DNA from 2 places in the Kitasatospora sp. NPDC059160 genome. Region 2 is predicted to be linked to the other one. Evidence: riboswitches for the same ligand, from Rfam matches in the RefSeq annotation. Region 2 holds a riboswitch; the other holds the start of a gene.
The links. A riboswitch is a leader RNA that binds a small molecule or an ion and turns the genes downstream of it on or off. The one in region 2 is predicted to bind magnesium.
Positions count from the first base shown of each region.

Region 1: it holds a riboswitch for magnesium, as region 2 does, so the genes downstream of both, ACFXOZ_RS14060 (NRAMP family divalent metal transporter) here and ACFXOZ_RS06580 (NRAMP family divalent metal transporter) in region 2, are expected to answer to the same signal.

Region 1 covers NZ_JBHZCN010000027.1:10,171-18,103, reverse strand. The annotation lists gene ACFXOZ_RS14070 (FdhF/YdeP family oxidoreductase) at 1-156, shown strand, start outside; gene ACFXOZ_RS14065 (YhgE/Pip domain-containing protein) at 163-1,488, opposite strand; M-box (ykoK) riboswitch at 1,667-1,844, shown strand; gene ACFXOZ_RS14060 (NRAMP family divalent metal transporter) at 2,206-3,855, shown strand; gene ACFXOZ_RS14055 (hypothetical protein) at 3,959-4,300, shown strand; gene ACFXOZ_RS14050 (hypothetical protein) at 4,371-4,631, shown strand; gene ACFXOZ_RS14045 (winged helix-turn-helix domain-containing protein) at 4,667-5,080, shown strand; gene ACFXOZ_RS14040 (hypothetical protein) at 5,148-5,630, shown strand; gene ACFXOZ_RS14035 (glyoxalase) at 5,627-5,992, shown strand; gene ACFXOZ_RS14030 (ABC transporter permease) at 6,092-7,870, shown strand; gene ACFXOZ_RS14025 (nitrate/sulfonate/bicarbonate ABC transporter ATP-binding protein) at 7,882-7,933, shown strand, end outside.
Region 2 covers NZ_JBHZCN010000010.1:102,378-110,310, forward strand. The annotation lists gene ACFXOZ_RS06565 (hypothetical protein) at 325-981, shown strand; gene ACFXOZ_RS06570 (YoaK family protein) at 1,154-1,831, opposite strand; gene ACFXOZ_RS06575 (MgtC/SapB family protein) at 1,908-2,642, opposite strand; gene ACFXOZ_RS06580 (NRAMP family divalent metal transporter) at 2,814-4,499, opposite strand; M-box (ykoK) riboswitch at 4,865-5,041, opposite strand; gene ACFXOZ_RS06585 (ABC transporter ATP-binding protein) at 5,210-6,004, shown strand; gene ACFXOZ_RS06590 (FtsX-like permease family protein) at 6,001-7,933, shown strand, end outside.

The sequences.
Region 1 (7,933 bases), on a different contig from region 2:
GTGCACGGCTACCTGGCCGTCCCGTACGACATCCCGCGCGGCTGCGCGGCCGGGTACATGCCGGAGCTGAACGTGCTGTGCGCGATCGGCGACCACAGCACCCAGAGCGACCAGCCGATCATGAAGCACCTCAAGGTGACCGTGACGAAGAGCTAGACCGGCCTACTCCGAGGGCTGGGGCGTCCAGCGGTGCAGGCCCTTGCGGTCGTAGTAGCGGGTCATCCCGAAGCCGAAGGCCAGGGCCAGCGCCACCCCGATGGCGATCATGACCCAGCCGCGGGCCAGCCCGGCGTCCGAGCGGGCGTCGAAGAAGAGGATCGCCCGGATGCCGTCGCTCAGCTGCCGCATCGGCTCGAAGACGGCCAGGAAGCGGTAGAAGCCGGGCACCGCCTGGAGCGGGACGGTCGCCCCGGAGGACGGCAGGGCGAGCGCGATGAACACGAACATGGACACCAGCTGCCCGATCCCGCCGAACGCGGCGTTGATCGCCTGCACGCCGAGGCCGACGGCGAGGCTGGCGCAGTAGGCGAACACCCACAGCAGGGCCTGGTGCGGGGCGTCCATGCCGAGGATCCCGGCCGTGCAGAGCAGCACCAGGGAGGTGGTGACCAGCATGATCCCGGCGGTCATCAGCATCTTGAGCATCAGGGTCTGGGTGCGGCTGACCGGGACGGTCGGGCGGCGGGTGTGCCAGGGGCCGATCTCGCTGTCGCTGTAGCCGAGCGCGGTGTCGACGCCGTTGTGGATGATGTTGCCGCCGATGAAGCCGGTCAGCACGGCGAGCAGGGTGAAGTAGAAGGCGCTCAGGCCGAGGCCGCTGTGGCTGCCGATCGGGTGGCCGACCTGGGTGGCGACGGCGAACGGGTCGGCGAGCAGCAGCCGGGCGGTGGCGCCGGTGTCCGGCCCCTGGGCGCCCGGGCCGCCCTGGGCCGGTACGGCGGCCAGCAGCCGCTGTCCGGCCGCGACCGAGGCCTGGTGGGCGGCGTTCTGGGCGATCTGGGCGGCGATCGAGGAGCCGAGGCTGCCCAGGCCGGGGTTGGTGAGGACGGTGAGGGTGGGCCGGTGGGTGGCCCCGCCGGCGGCGAGCGCGGTGACGGTGGCGGTGAAGTCGGCGGGGACGAGCAGCACGCCGTAGACCTTGCCGGCGGCGAGCAGGTCGCGGGCGCCCGCGTCGTCGGTCTGGCGCCAGCGGACGGTGTCGTCCGGGGTCCCGGCCACCACGGCGCGGGTCAGCTGGGTGCCGAGGTTGACCGGCTGGCCGGGCGGGGGCGGGGCCTGGTCGGCGTTCACCAGGGCGATCGGCAGCCGGTGCAGGTGCCCGGTCGGGTTGACGATGCCGCCCAGGTAGAGCAGCGAGAGCAGCGCGGCCACCAGGGCGCACAGGACGCCGGGGAAGAGCCAGAGCTTCGGGCGCCGGGCGAGTGCCAGCGCCCTCGCCCGCCGGGGAGCCCCCGGAGGTCCTGCGGTCTGGGAGCCTGCGGTCGCCATGCCACCCCTCAGCTGCGTGTGCGTGTGCGGGTACGGATCCGGCGGGAAGTCGTTCCGTCGTCACGTGGCGCTCAAACCCGCGTCACCCGGACGGACGTCACGCCTCGCGAAAGGTAAAGGTTCTACCAAGTGCGCAAGTATCGCGCTTCCGTCGGTCTATGCTTCTGGAGGTTTGAAGAAGGCACCTCGTTCGGTGAGGCTTCTTCACGGACACAGGCCACTGATCCGACGACGTCGAGAGACGCCCAGGGTTAGGACAGATCTTCCCGACCTAAGGGTTGATCCGAAGTGGCTTCCGGCCCGAACGGGTTGGACACGCCGTGGAGTGCCAAAGCTCTGACGAGTTGGGGTGAACCGGTGGCAGTCGCGCGCGCCGGTGAACTCCTTGCCGTGTCGATGACACGCACCACGGGGTGCGTCGACCGGGAGGAGGCGAGAGACATGGATTGCAGTAGTCCGGGCCACAGTAGCCCCTACCCCCGCCTGTCCTCGTACACCTCCGGCACGCGGTAACAACCTTCCCTGCGCGTACAACTGACGCACCGTCACGTCATGGCGGCGACGTCGTCGCACCGTTCGCCAGCACGCACGCGGCTCCGCCGTGCCCGCCCGGGCACCGCCCCGCCGCGGGCCGGTGCGCCGTGCCCGCACGCAGGGGGAATTACTGCTGCGCGCCCCCATCACCCCGCCTGTCCCGGGGTCCACGGGAGGAACGTCATGACCACCAACGCCACACTCAACTCCAAGCCGCAGAAGCAGCGTTCGGCCGTACTGGACGACGCCCACGTCGGCGACATCAAGGGTGCGCTCGGCACCATCAAGCTCGATGACGACGCACCGCGCCAAGGCCTGTCGGCAAGACTCAAGACCCTGCTGGCGATCGTCGGCCCCGGCCTGATCGTGATGGTCGGCGACAACGACGCCGGCGCCTTCTCCACCTACGGCCAGGCCGGCCAGAACTACGGCACCCAGCTGCTGTGGACGCTGCTGATGCTGGTGCCCGTGCTGTACGTCAACCAGGAGATGGTGCTGCGCCTGGGCGCGGTCACCGGTGTCGGCCACGCCCGGCTGATCCTGGAGCGCTTCGGCAAGTTCTGGGGCGCGTTCAGCGTCATCGACCTCTTCCTGCTCAACGCCCTCACCCTGGTCACCGAGTTCATCGGCGTGACGCTCGCGGCCGGCTACCTGGGCCTGCCCAAGGTCGCCTCGGTGGTGCTGGCGGCGGCGATCATCATCGCCTCGGCCTTCACCGGCTCCTTCCAGCGCTTCGAGCGGGTCGCGGTGACCCTGTGCATAGGCTCGCTGCTGCTGGTGCCGATCTACTTCATGGTCCACCCGAAGACCTCGCAGATGGCCCACGACTTCGTGGTGCCGCAGATGCCGGGCGGCGCGGGCGAGTTGGCCGCGGTCATGCTGGTGATCATCTCGATCGTCGGCACCACCGTCGCCCCCTGGCAGCTGTTCTTCCAGCAGTCGTACGTCATCGACAAGCGGATCACCCCGCGCTTCATGAAGTACGAGAAGGCCGACCTCTGGATCGGCATCGCGATCGTGATCATCGGCGCCGCCGCCATGATGGGCTTCACCGCCGCCGCCTTCGCGGGCACCGACGGCTTCGGCCAGTTCTCCGACGCCGGGGCCGTCGCCAAGGGCATCGAGGACAAGGCCGGCCACCTGGCGGGCGTGCTGTTCGCCATCGCCCTGCTGGACGCCTCGATCATCGGCGCCTTCGCCGTCTCGCTCTCCACCGCCTACGCCATCGGCGACGTCTTCGGCATCAAGCACTCGCTGCACCGCGGGGTCAAGGGCGCCAAGGGCTTCTACGGCATCTACGCGGGCCTGGTGATCGCCGCGGCCGCCATCACCCTGCTGTCCACCGGCTACATGCAGGGCCTGATGACCCAGTTCGTCCAGGTGCTGGCCGGGGTGCTGCTGCCCTCCGCCACCGTCTTCCTGCTGCTGCTCTGCAACGACAAGGCGGTGCTCGGCCCCTGGGTGAACGGTCCCAAGACCAACGCCTTCACCGCCGCCGTGGTCGGCGTGCTGGTCACGCTGTCGCTGATCCTCACCGCGGCCGTCGTCTGGCCGGACATCAGCTCGGACGCGATCCTGCGGATCATGGCCGGCTGCGGGGTGGCGGGCGTCCTGGTCGCCGGGTACTCCTTCCTCTCCGGCCGCCGCGGCACCAAGGAGGACCCGATCGACCGCACCGGCCGGGAGAACTGGCGGATGCCCCCGCTGGAGACCCTGGAGAAGCCGGTGATGTCCACCACCCGCAAGCTCGGCATGGGCGCCCTGCGCGTCTACCTGCTGGTCGCGATGGTGATGGTGATCGTCAAGATCGTGCAGACCGCACTGAACCACTGACCCGGACGCCGGGGGCGGCGCCGCACACCACGGCCCGCCGCCCCCGGCCCCGCCCCGGAACCCTCGACCACCCCGCACCCGGGGTAAGGAAGGCAGTACGGCCATGCGCACCACCACCCCCTTCCACCACCTCTTCCACCACTGCCCCAGCGTCCGACTCGCCCTGCACGACGGCGTCGAGCGCGCCTACCGCCTCGACGACCCCGGCAGCTGCCCCCGCTCGGGCACCCGCAACACCCCGGCCTCCGCGTACGAGCCCCGTGTCCACCTGGCCTACCTGCTGGCCCGCCAGGGCCACCGCCCGGACTGGCTCGCCCTCCCCCAGCCTCCGGCCGGGGGGACCCCCACCGCGGACCTTCCGCCGGCCGCCGCGCACCGGATCGCCCTCGCCGCCGCCCGCCACCGGGCCGCCGCCGCGACCACGCCCGCGCCCGCCGCCGCCTGAATCATCAACTCCCCTGCGCACCGGCGCACTTGTTCAGATCTTGCCTGTCCTGTCACGGAGGTGACCAGCCATGTCCATCGTTGCCGCTTTCCAGCCCGCCCTCCCGTCCACCGATCGCGGCCGACTGCGCGCCGCCCTCGCCGCGGTGGGCCGACGGCTGGCCGCCAGCCCGCTCGACAACACCGTGCTGCGCGCCGTCGGCGCCCCGGCCCCGAGCCCGGCCCCGGGACTTCCGAACGACCGGCCCACCCGGATGCGGGCCAGCTGGCACTCCGTCACCGGCCCGGACGGGACGGCCCGACTGGAAGCCTCCTGGCACCCCGGCCACTGACCCGACCGACCCCACCAGCCGAAGGAGCATCCGCCATGGCCGTGCGCTACCGCAGGCTCGACGCCATCTTCTCGGACCACACCGCCGCCCCCGCCCTGCGGGCCGTCCCCGCCGCCCGGACCGTCCCCGGCCCGCGGCCCGTCCTCGACTCGGCCGGCCTGGTGGTCGACCAGGAGCAGCGCACCGTCACCGTCGACGGCCAGCACCTCGACCTGCCGTACCTGGAGTTCGAACTGCTCGCCCACCTGGTCGGCAACCCGCTGCGGGTGCACTCCCGCCGCCAGCTGATGGAGTCCGTCTGGGGCCGGCCGGACACCGGCGACACCCGCACCATCGCCACCCACATCGCCCGGATCCGCCGCAAGCTCGGCCCCGGCCACCGGGAGGCGATCGCCACCGTCCGGCAGATCGGCTACAAGTACGACCCCCGGCTGGTCCGCGCCGCCTGAGGCCGGCCCCGCCGCAGCGCCAGTGGCACCACCGACAGCGCCGACACCAACCGGAGGAGGACACCGCATGACCCGGACCGCCCTGTTCCCCTGGACGAGCCGAGGTACGGCGCTCTGCGTCGCCGTGCTCCTCCTCGCCCTCCAGGTCGCCGCCCTCGGCGCCGCGCCCGCTCCGCTGCGCCTGTTCCTCTCCGGCGTGCTCATCGGCGGCTCGGCCGTCGGGCTGCTGCTCGCCCTGCTGCTGGCCCACAGCCGGCAGCGGGCGGGCCTGGCCGCACCTCCCGCCCCGGAGGACGACGCCCAGTGGTTCAGCGCCCGCTCGCTGGAGGGCTTCCCGATGGAGCAGGTCCGCCCGCTCCTGCTCGGCCCCGACGCCCCCGGCCTCAACCGGCTCTACACCGCCTGGGTGTTCGCCACCCACGGGCACGACCCCCAGTGGATCGCCCACCACCTCGGCCTGCCCACCCCGACCGCCCGGCTGCTGGTCACCGCGGCCCGGCAGCACGCCACGTCCACCCCGTCCGACCCCTCCGAGAGGAAGCCGAAGTGATCACGGCCCTCGACCACGTCCAGCTCTCCGCGCCACCCGGCAGCGAGCCCCTGCTGCGCGCCTTCTACGGCGACGTCCTGCAGATGGCCGAGATCCCCAAGCCCCAGCCGCTGACCGGCCGCGGCGGCTGCTGGTTCGCCGCCGACGGCGGCCGGGTCCGGCTCTACCTCGGCATCGAGGAGCGCTTCCGCCCCAGTGTCAAGGCCCACCCCGGGATGGCGGTCTGCGAGATCGAGGACTTCGCCGAACGCCTCGCCGGACTCGGCGCCCAGGTCGTCTGGGACGACAGCCTCCCGCCCCGGCGCCGCTTCTACACCACCGACCCGGTCGGCAACCTGCTGGAGTTCGTCGAAACCGCGTAGGCCCCCTCCGGCCTGAGCACCGGACCGAAACACCGGTCCATTTGCGTACGGACGTCAGAAGGGAGCAGACTGCCCGGGTTTGCGCCGGAGGTCCCCGTCATGTCCTTCCCGAAGTCCGCCCCGGGCCCGTCCCGGGGCCCGCTGCCGCCCCGGACCGCGGGCCGCCCGTCCCGGGCGGGCCGGGCCCCCCGGGCGGGCTGGGCGGACGTGGTCGTGGCCGCCGCCGTCCTGGTCCTGCTCTACCTCGCACTGCGGGTCGGACAGGGCACCACCGTACGGTTCTCCACCGCGCGCGACGCCGCCGTGGACACCGACCCGGCCCGGCTGCCGTACGACGCCGCGCGCTCGCTGCTGCGGATGTTCGCGGCGCTGGTCCTCTCGGTCGGCTTCACCTTCGGCTACGCCTACGCCGCCGCCCGCAGCCGCCGGCTGGAACGGGTGCTGATCCCCGCGCTGGACATCCTCCAGTCGGTGCCGGTGCTCGCCTTCCTGACCGTCGCCGTCACCGGCTTCCTCGCCCTGTTCCCCGGCTCCGAGCTCGGCCTGGAGTGCGCGGCCGTGTTCGCCATCTTCACGTCCCAGGCGTGGAACATGACCTTCGGCTTCTACCACTCACTGGTCTCGCTGCCGCGCGAACTCGACGAGCTGTCCCGCTCCTTCCGGTTCAGCCGGTGGATGCGGTTCCGGAAGGTCGAACTGCCCTCCGGCATGATCGGCCTGGTCTGGAACGGCATGCTCAGCTTCGGCGGCGGCTGGTTCTTCCTGGTCGCCTCCGAGGCGATCAGCGTCGACAACCAGCGCTACGCCCTGCCCGGGGTCGGCTCCTACGCGGGCGCCGCCATCGCCGCCGGCGACCTCGGCCGGGTCGGCTGGGCGATCGCCACCATGGCCGTCCTGGTCATCGGCGTGAACTTCCTGTTCTGGCGGCCGCTCACCGCCTGGGCCGAACGCTTCAAGAACGAGCAGTCCGAGGCCACCGAGGTGCAGCGCTCCGTCGTGCTCGCCCTGCTGCGCCGCTCCCGGCTGCCCGGCCTGCTCGGCCGGGTGCTGCGGCCCCTCGGCCGGGCCCTGGACCGGGCCGGACGGGTCTTCGGCACCGACGACCGGCCGCTCGCGGTCAGCCGCGCCCGGCAGCGCACCGGCGACCTCCTCTTCGCCGTCGTCTCCGGCGGCATCGTGCTCTGGGGCCTGGTCGACCTCGGCCGCTACCTCGCCGGCACCACCGGCCTCGGCGTCTTCGGCGAGCCCCTGCTGCTCGGCCTCGCCACCCTGGCCCGGGTGGTGGTGCTGGTCGCGGTCGCCACCGTCGTCTGGGTGCCGATCGGCGTGCGGATCGGCTTCTCCCCCCGGCTGACCAGGATCGCCCAGCCGCTGGTCCAGGTGCTCGCCAGCTTCCCCGCCAACTTCCTGTTCCCGCTGGTGGTCTGGCTGCTGCTGCGCACCGGCCTGTCGATCGACCTCGGCGGCGTGCTGCTGATGGCCCTCGGCGCCCAGTGGTACATCCTGTTCAACGCCATCGCCGGCGCCATGGCCATCCCCAGCGACCTGCGCGAGGCCATGGACAACCTCGGCGTGCGCGGCCTGCAGCGCTGGCGGCGGCTCATCGTCCCCGGCATCTTCCCGGCGTACGTCACCGGCGGCATCACCGCCTCCGGCGGCGCCTGGAACGCCTCCATCGTCTCCGAGGTGGTCACCTTCGGCGGCACCACCCTCACCGCCACCGGCCTCGGCGCGTACATCGCCGGCGCCACCGAACGCGGCGACCACCCGCACCTGCTCGCCGGGGTCGCGGTGATGAGCGCGTACGTCGTCGCCCTCAACCGCCTGGTCTGGCGCCGGTTGTACCGCCTGGCCGAACGCCGTTACTCGCTCCAATGAGGTTCCCCCCGATGCGCTTCCCGTTCTCCTCCCGCCCCGCCCCCGCCGTCACCCAGCCCGCCG
Region 2 (7,933 bases):
TGGAACGTCAACTCCTCGACAGGAGCGGGCAGGAGGCGGCCCCACGACCGCCCCCTGCGCCGCACCACGGCCCGGCACCCCCACGGTCACCGGACCGGGGCCGCACCCAGGCACGGAGGGCGCGGCCGGACTCCAGCCTGCCCGGCCCGGCGGTCGCTGCCGAGGGCCGAACGTCCCGGGTGGACCGGGCCCGGCCAGGGCGAATCGGGTCGAACCGGGACGGCCGGCACCAGGGGCGAACCCCGGTCTTGTGCGAGGGGGGCGGTCGGGTGGAGATTGGGTAACGAAACCCCGTACGCGCCCGCGTCCTTGAGGAGATCCCGCGTGTCCAGCACACCCCGCCCGGCCAGGTCGGCGTCGCTCCCGCAGCGAACCGGCCGTCAGCTGCGGCGGGCCTTCGGTGCCCGGCACGAACCGTTGGCCCGCCCGCTCGACCGGTCCCGCGCCCGCGCCTGGCTGCTCACCGTCGTCGGCGGGCTGCTGGCCACCGCCCTCTCCGTCGGCGGCGCACTGCTGCTCTTCCGCGCCACCGCCCCGCAGGCCGACACCGACCTGACCCGGCTGCACCGGATCGACGCCGTGGTGACCGCCGAACCCAACCGCGGCACGGCTCCCACCAGCCGGTTCTCCGGCGGCTACGGCAACCGGATCGAGGTCGAGGCCGCCTGGACCTACCCCGGGGCCACCCCGCACACCGGCACCGTCGAGGCCTCCGGCCCACCAACCGTCGGCGGCGTCGTCCAGGTCTGGGTCGATCCGGCCGGCAACGCCACCGATCCGCCGCTCGACCGCACCGCCCTCGCCGTCTCCGCGGCCTGCACCGGCGCCGGTGCACTGCTCGCCCTGTCCGCCCTGATCGCCTTCGCGCTGCGGCTGCGCCTGAGCGCGCTCAACCGCCGGGCCGAGACCGGCTGGACCGCCGAGTGGGCCCGGCTGGAGCCGCTCTGGAGCGGCCGCGCCGGGCACCGCCGGGAGGAGTGAAAGGGGCCCGGCCTCGAACGCGACCGTCCGTCTGTCTGTCTGTCCGTCTGTCTGTCTGTCCGTCTGTCTGTCTGTCCGTCTGTCCGTCCGTCCGGGGAGGTGGGCAGCAGGATCCGGACGGGAACGGCCGGACCGGTCCGGCGGCAGGCAGACCGGCGGAGCTGCCGCGGCCTCAGCGGCGCGCCGTCCAGGCCGGGGCCGGGACGGGCCCGGCGGCGTGGTGGGTGAGGGCGGCGACCGCGACCAGCAGGGCGAGCGCCAGGCCCAGGGCGACCGGGACGGCGGCGTGCAGGACCAGGACGGCGCCGAGGAGGGCTCCGGCGAACATCCACACCGTCGAGGCGAGCCGGCGCGGGCCGGTGCGGTCCGCGGCGAGGGCGGTGATGGTCATGGTGAGCACGGTGGTGGTGAGGTCGGGGACCTTGAGCGAGCGGACCACCGCGTTCTGGCCGCCCATGGCGAGGGCGAGCAGCCCGATCAGGGTGTAGCGGGCGGGCTCGGAGCCGTGGCCGAGCACGGCCGCCAGGACGGTGCTCGTGGCGACGAGCACCGCCTGGGCGGCGACGGCGGCGGTCAGCAGGTGCCCCCGGTGGCCGGGCAGGCGGCGGGCCAGGTGGCCGCCGGCCAGGGCGCCGAGCACGAAGGCGGCCAGGGCGGCCAGCGAGGCGGTGGCGGACAGGCCGGGGGCGCCGGCCAGGGCGAAGCCGAGGAACACCACGTTGCCGGTCATGTTGGCGACGAAGACGTGTCCGAGCTCCAGGTAGCTGACCGCGTCCACCACCCCGGTGACGAGGGTCAGCACCAGCAGCATCGGCACCAACGGCCCGTGCTCGGGGTCGGCTCTCAGCATCGGACGGCCTCCGGAGGGTACGCGTGACGGTCCCTCCGTTCTACTACCTCGGCTCCCCCGGCGTGCTCAGGCGTGCTCAGGCGAGCGCGGGGCTGCCCGGTTCGTCCGACTCGTCGTCCAGGTGCCAGTGCAGGTCCCGGACGCCCGGCTCCAGCGAGAGCCGGCTGACGACCTGCTCCAGCGCCGGGGCCACCTGGCCCGTGATCGCCACGGTGGCCCGCAGGCTGGTGGCGTCGCCCTGCTCGGTGCGGCGGGCGCGCAGGCCGGTCGGGGCCAGGCCGGAGGCGGTCAGGGCCTGGAGCAGCAGGGCCCGGATGTGGGTCTCGGACTTGCGGTCGCACTCCACGTGGACGGTGGCCCGGGTGGTGGAGTCCGGGTCGCTGCCGGACTGCGGGGACCGGTCGAGCAGTCGGCCGGCCGGGCGCAGCACCAGGTGGACGGCGAGCACCGCGAAGGTGCCGAGCGCGGCCAGCTCCAGCTTGCCGGAGGCCGCCAGCACCCCGACCGCGGCCGAACACCACAGCGTGGCGGCGGTGTTGAGGCCGCGGACGCCGGCCCCGTCGCGCAGGATCACGCCACCGCCGAGGAAGCCGATACCGGAGACCACGTAGGAGGCGACCCGGGTGGGGCTGCCGGTGTCGCCGACCGCCTCGCTGTACAGGACGAACAGGGTGGCACCGGCGGCGACCAGGGCGTTGGTCCGCAGGCCGGCCATCCGGGCCCGCCACTGGCGCTCGATGCCGATCAGCGCGCCGCAGGCGACGCCGGTGGCGAGCCGGACCAGGAACTCGACGGTGGTCAGGGTGTGCACGACGGCACCTCCTCCAGAGGATTCACGGGGAAACGGGGCAACACGGGTAGTACGGGCCGTACGGAGCACACGGGCAACGCGGGCAACGCGGGCCGGGGGATCGCGGGCAAAGGAACGGACGGGTGGCGAGCCGCTGCCCGCCACCCGTCCGTACGGGCTCCGCTCGGCGGCTCAGTGGTTGAGCGCGGTCTGGACGACCTTGATGATGACCATGACCATCGCGATCAGCAGGTAGGCGCGCAGGGCGCCCATGCCGACCTTGCGGGCGGTGGACATCACCGGCCGGCCCAGGGTCTCCAGCGGGGGCATCCGCCAGTCCTCCCGGCCGGTGCGGTCGATCGGGTCCTCCTTGGTGCCGGTGCGGCCGGCCGTGAAGAAGTAGCCCGCGACCAGGACCCCGATCACGCCGCAGCCGCCCATGATCCACAGGATCGCGTCCGAGCTGATGTCCGGCCAGACCACCGAGGCGGTCAGGATCAGCGAGAGCATCACCAGCACGCCGACCACCGTGGAGGTGAAGGCGTTGGTCCGGGGCCCGTTGGCCCAGGGGCCGAGCACGGCCCTGTCGTTGCAGAGCAGCAGCAGGAAGACGGTGGCGGAGGGCAGCAGCACCCCGGCCAGCACCTGGACGAACTGGGTGATCAGGCCCTGGGTGTAGCCGTTGGACAGCAGGGTGATCGTCGCGGCGACGGCCACCAGTCCGGCGTACACGGCGTAGAAGCCCTTGGCGCCCTTGACCCCGCGGTGCAGCGAGTGCTTGATGCCGAAGACGTCGCCGATGGCGTAGGCGGTGGAGAGCGAGACGGCGAAGGCGCCGATGATCGAGGCGTCCAGCAGGGCGATGGCGAACAGCACGCCCGCCAGGTGGCCGGCCTTGTCCTCGATGCCCTTGGCGACGGCGGCCGTGTCGGAGAACTGGCCGAAGCCGTCGGTGCCCGCGAACGCCGCCGCCGTGAGGCCGATCAGCGCGGCCGCGCCGATGATCACGATCGCGATGCCGATCCACAGGTCGACCTTCTCGTACCTCATGAAACGCGGGGTGATCCGCTTGTCGATGACGTACGACTGCTGGAAGAACAGCTGCCAGGGGGCGACGGTGGTGCCGACGATCGAGATGATGACCATCATGACGGCCGCGAGCTGGCCGGCGCCGCCGGGCATCTGCGGCGTCACGAAGTCGTGGGCCATCTGCGAGGTCTTCGGGTGGACCATGAAGTAGATCGGCACCAGCAGCAGCGAGCCGACGCAGAGCGTGATGGCGACCCGCTCGAAGCGCTGGAAGGAGCCGGTGAAGGCCGAGGCGATGATGATCGCCGCCGCCAGCACCACGGAGAGGACCTTGGGCAGGCCCAGGTACCCGGCCGCCATGGTGACGCCGATGAACTCGGTGACCAGGGTGAGGGCGTTGAGCAGGAAGAGGTCGATGACGCTGAACGCGCCCCAGAACTTGCCGAAGCGCTCCAGGATCAGCCGGGCGTGGCCGACACCGGTGACCGCGCCCAGGCGCAGCACCATCTCCTGGTTGACGTACAGCACCGGGACGAGCAGGAGCAGCGTCCACAGCAGCTGGGTGCCGTAGTTCTGGCCGGCCTGGCCGTAGGTGGAGAAGGCGCCGGCGTCGTTGTCGCCGACCATCACGATCAGGCCGGGGCCGACGATCGCCAGCAGGGTCTTGAGCCGGGCGGAGAGTCCGTGGCGGGGGGTGGTGTCGTCGAGCCGGATGGTGCCGAGCGCACCCTTGATGTCGCCGACATGGGCGTCGTCCAGGACGGCGGACCTGGCGGCGGCGGTCGCAGCGAGGGCGGCGGGAGCGGCGGGGACCGTGGGGATCTTCGGGTCCAGCATCACGTTGGTCATGGCGGGGCCTCCCTCCCCCTACCTTGAGGGGGCGTCAGGGGGCACGCAGCGGCGGACCTCCCTGCGGGCGCACGGCATCCACGCCGTACGGCGACGCTGAGCGGCGGCGGCCGTGCGGGCACGATGATGCTGACGACGCGTCAATCGGCTTGCGTCCGGGCATGGTTGAGCGCAGGACGAAGCTTCGGGTGAACGCGCAGGGAAGGTTGTTACCGCGTGCCGGAGGTGTTCGAGAGCATGCGGGGGCAGGGGCTACTGTGGCCCGGACTATCGCAGTCCATGTCTCTCGCCTCCTCCCGGTCGGGGGCGCACCGTCTGTGCGCCGCATCACGACACGGCAAGGAGCACACCGGTCTTCGAGGACCGGTACACCCCAACTCGTCAGAGCTTTGGCACTCCACGGCGTGTCCAGCCGGATCGGCCGGAAGCCACTTGGGGTCAACCCTTAACTCGGGAAGACCTGTCCTGAACCTGGGCGTCTCTCGACGTCGTCGGGTCAGTGGCCTGTGTCCGTGAAGACGCCTCACCGAACGAGGTGCCTTTTCAAACCTCCCAAAGCATAGACCCGGCGCGGCGACCCCGAGTCACCTTTTCGGCCGATCTTCGACAGCTTTGTAGAACCTTGACCAAATCCGCCGCGACTTGCTCTTCCTCCACCGGCATATATAGTTCACCGACATATGCAGCTGAACAGCTCACGAGGGGGAACCATGTCCCACATCGATCCGAGCCGACCCGCGCCCGTCCTGCAGCTGGCCGGGGTCTCCCGGGTGCACGGCCGCGGCGCCGCCGAGGTGCACGCCCTGCGCGAGGTCGACCTGACCGTCCACGCCGGCGAGTTCGTCGCCGTGATGGGGCCCTCCGGCTCGGGCAAGTCGACCCTGCTCACCCTGGCCGGCGGGCTGGACCTGCCCAGCGGCGGCGAGGTGCTGGTCGAGGGCGTCACCCTCGGCGGCCTCGGCCGGGGCAAGCTCGCCGACCTGCGGCGGCGCTCCGTCGGCTACGTCTTCCAGGACTACAACCTGATCCCGGCGCTCACCGCCGCCGAGAACATCGCCCTGCCGCGCGAGCTCGACGGCGTCTCCGGACGCACCGCCCGCCGGGAGGCCCTCGCCGCCCTGGAGGAACTGGGCATCGGCGAGCTCGCCGACCGCTTCCCCGACGACATGTCCGGCGGACAGCAGCAGCGCGTCGCCATCGCCCGCGCCCTGATCGGCGAGCGCCGGCTCGTCCTCGCCGACGAACCCACGGGGGCGCTCGACTCCGCCACCGGCGACGCCGTGCTCGCCGTACTGCGCGCCCGCTGCGACGCCGGGGCGGCCGCCATGATGGTCACCCACGAGGCCTCGCACGCCAGTTGGGCCGACCGGGTGGTCCACCTGCGGGACGGCTCGGTCGCCTCCGAGAGCGTCGGACGCCGCTCCGGCAACAGCCGGGCCGCCGTCCACCGCTCCCAGCCCCTCGACGACTCCACCGCCAACTCCTTCGGCGAGGTGGCCCGATGAGGTTCGGAGCGTGGAAGGTCGCGCTGCGGATGGCCCGGCGCGACGCCCTGCGGGCCAAGGGGCGCAGCGCCCTGATCGTGGCCATGATCGCCCTGCCCGTGCTCGGCGTCACCGGCGCCGACGTGGTCCACCGCAGCGGCCAGCTGTCCCCCGCCGAACGGGTCGAGCGGGTGGTGGGCGGCGCGGACGCGCTGGTCACCGCGCTCAGCCCGGGCCAGGCCGTCGAACAGGCCCCGGTCGCCGAGGACGGCGCGTTCGCCGTCCAGCCGCGGCCCGGCCAACAGCCCACGCCCGAGCAGCTCAAGGGCGCGAGCACCGACCCGACCGCCCTGGTCGGCTCGCTGCTGCCGCCCGGCAGCGCGCTCACCCCCGTCCGGACCGGACCGGAGACCGGTGCGAGCTCGCCCGAGGGCCTGGTCCGCACCCTCACCGCCGAGGCCGACCTGGGCGACCCGGTCTGGCGCGGCCGGGCCGACCTGGTCGAGGGCCGCGCGCCCGGCGCGCCGCACGAAGTCGCCGTCACCCAGGCCTTCCTGGACAACTCCGGGCTCCGGCTCGGCAGCGACACCACCGTCCAGGGACTGGAGCGGACCACCTTCCGCATCACCGGCCTGGTGGAGCACCCGGACGACCTCAAGCGGGTCGAACTCATCGCCCGCCCGGGCGAGTTGCTCGACCAGCTGGCCGCCGCGGCGGAACCCGGACAGCCCGCCCCCGGGCAGGGCCGCACCAACCGCGGCTCCTGGCTGGTGCACCTCCCGGGCGGGGCCGCCCTCGACTGGGCCACGGTCCAGTCGTTCAACGCCCACGGCTACACCCTCACCGCGCGGGCCGTCGCGCTCGACCCGCCGCCGTACGGCGCCGTCCCCTACTACCGGGACTCCACCGTCTACCGCGACCCCGCCGGCGGCAACAGCACCAAGGTCGTGGTCGCCACCGTCACCGGCATGGGGCTGCTGGAGGTCGCCCTGCTCGCCGGGCCCGCCTTCGCGGTCGGCGCCCGCCGCTCCCGCCGCCAGCTCGCGCTGCTCGGCGCCGCGGGCGGCCGGCGCACCCACATCGGCGCGGTGGTGCTCGGCGGCGGCCTGGTGCTCGGCCTGGCCGGGGCGGTCCTCGGGGTGACCGTCGGCACCGGGCTGGTCGCCGCGCTGCGGTCGGTGATCGAGGAGGTCGGCGGTGCCCGCTTCGGCCACTTCGCCCTCCCCCCGGTGGACCTGCTGGCCATCGCCGGGATCGGTGTGATCACCGCCCTGCTCGCGGCCGCGCTGCCGGCCTGGCAGGCCGCCCGGCGCAGCGTCACCGCCGGCCTCACCGGCCGGGACACCGTCCGGGCGCCCAACCGCCTGGTCACCGTGCTCGGCGTGGCGCTGCTCCTCGGCGGCGGCGCGATCGCGATGTACGGCGCGGGCGCCGTCCAGCACGGCGCGCCCGTGGTCAGCACCTACGACGCCCGCACCCTCACGGTGCTGCTCGGCTCGGTCTTCGCCGAACTCGGACTGCTCGCCTGCACCCCCCTGCTGGTCGCCCTGTTCGGCCGGTTCGCCGGGCGGCTGCCGCTCGGCCCCCGGCTGGCGCTGCGCGACTCCGCCCGCAACCGCTCCCGCACCGCACCGGCCGTCGCCGCGGTGATGGCCGCCGTGGCCGGGGCCGTCGCGATCGGGGTGTACAGCACCAGCACCGACGCCGAGAACCGGCGCGACTACCGGCCGGAGGCCCCGTACGGCGCCGTCCAGCTGATCAGCCACCGGGAGGGCCCGCAGGCCGCCCAGCTGCCGGCCGAGGTGGAGAAGCAGCTGTCCGGGCTCGGCCCGCGCGCCGACGTCGGCCAGGCCGTCTACAAGTTCTGCGACAACTGCTCCAGCACCGTCACCCTCAAGGGCCCGGTGGAGATGCGCCACCTCGCGGCCATCCCGCACCTCGCCACCGGGG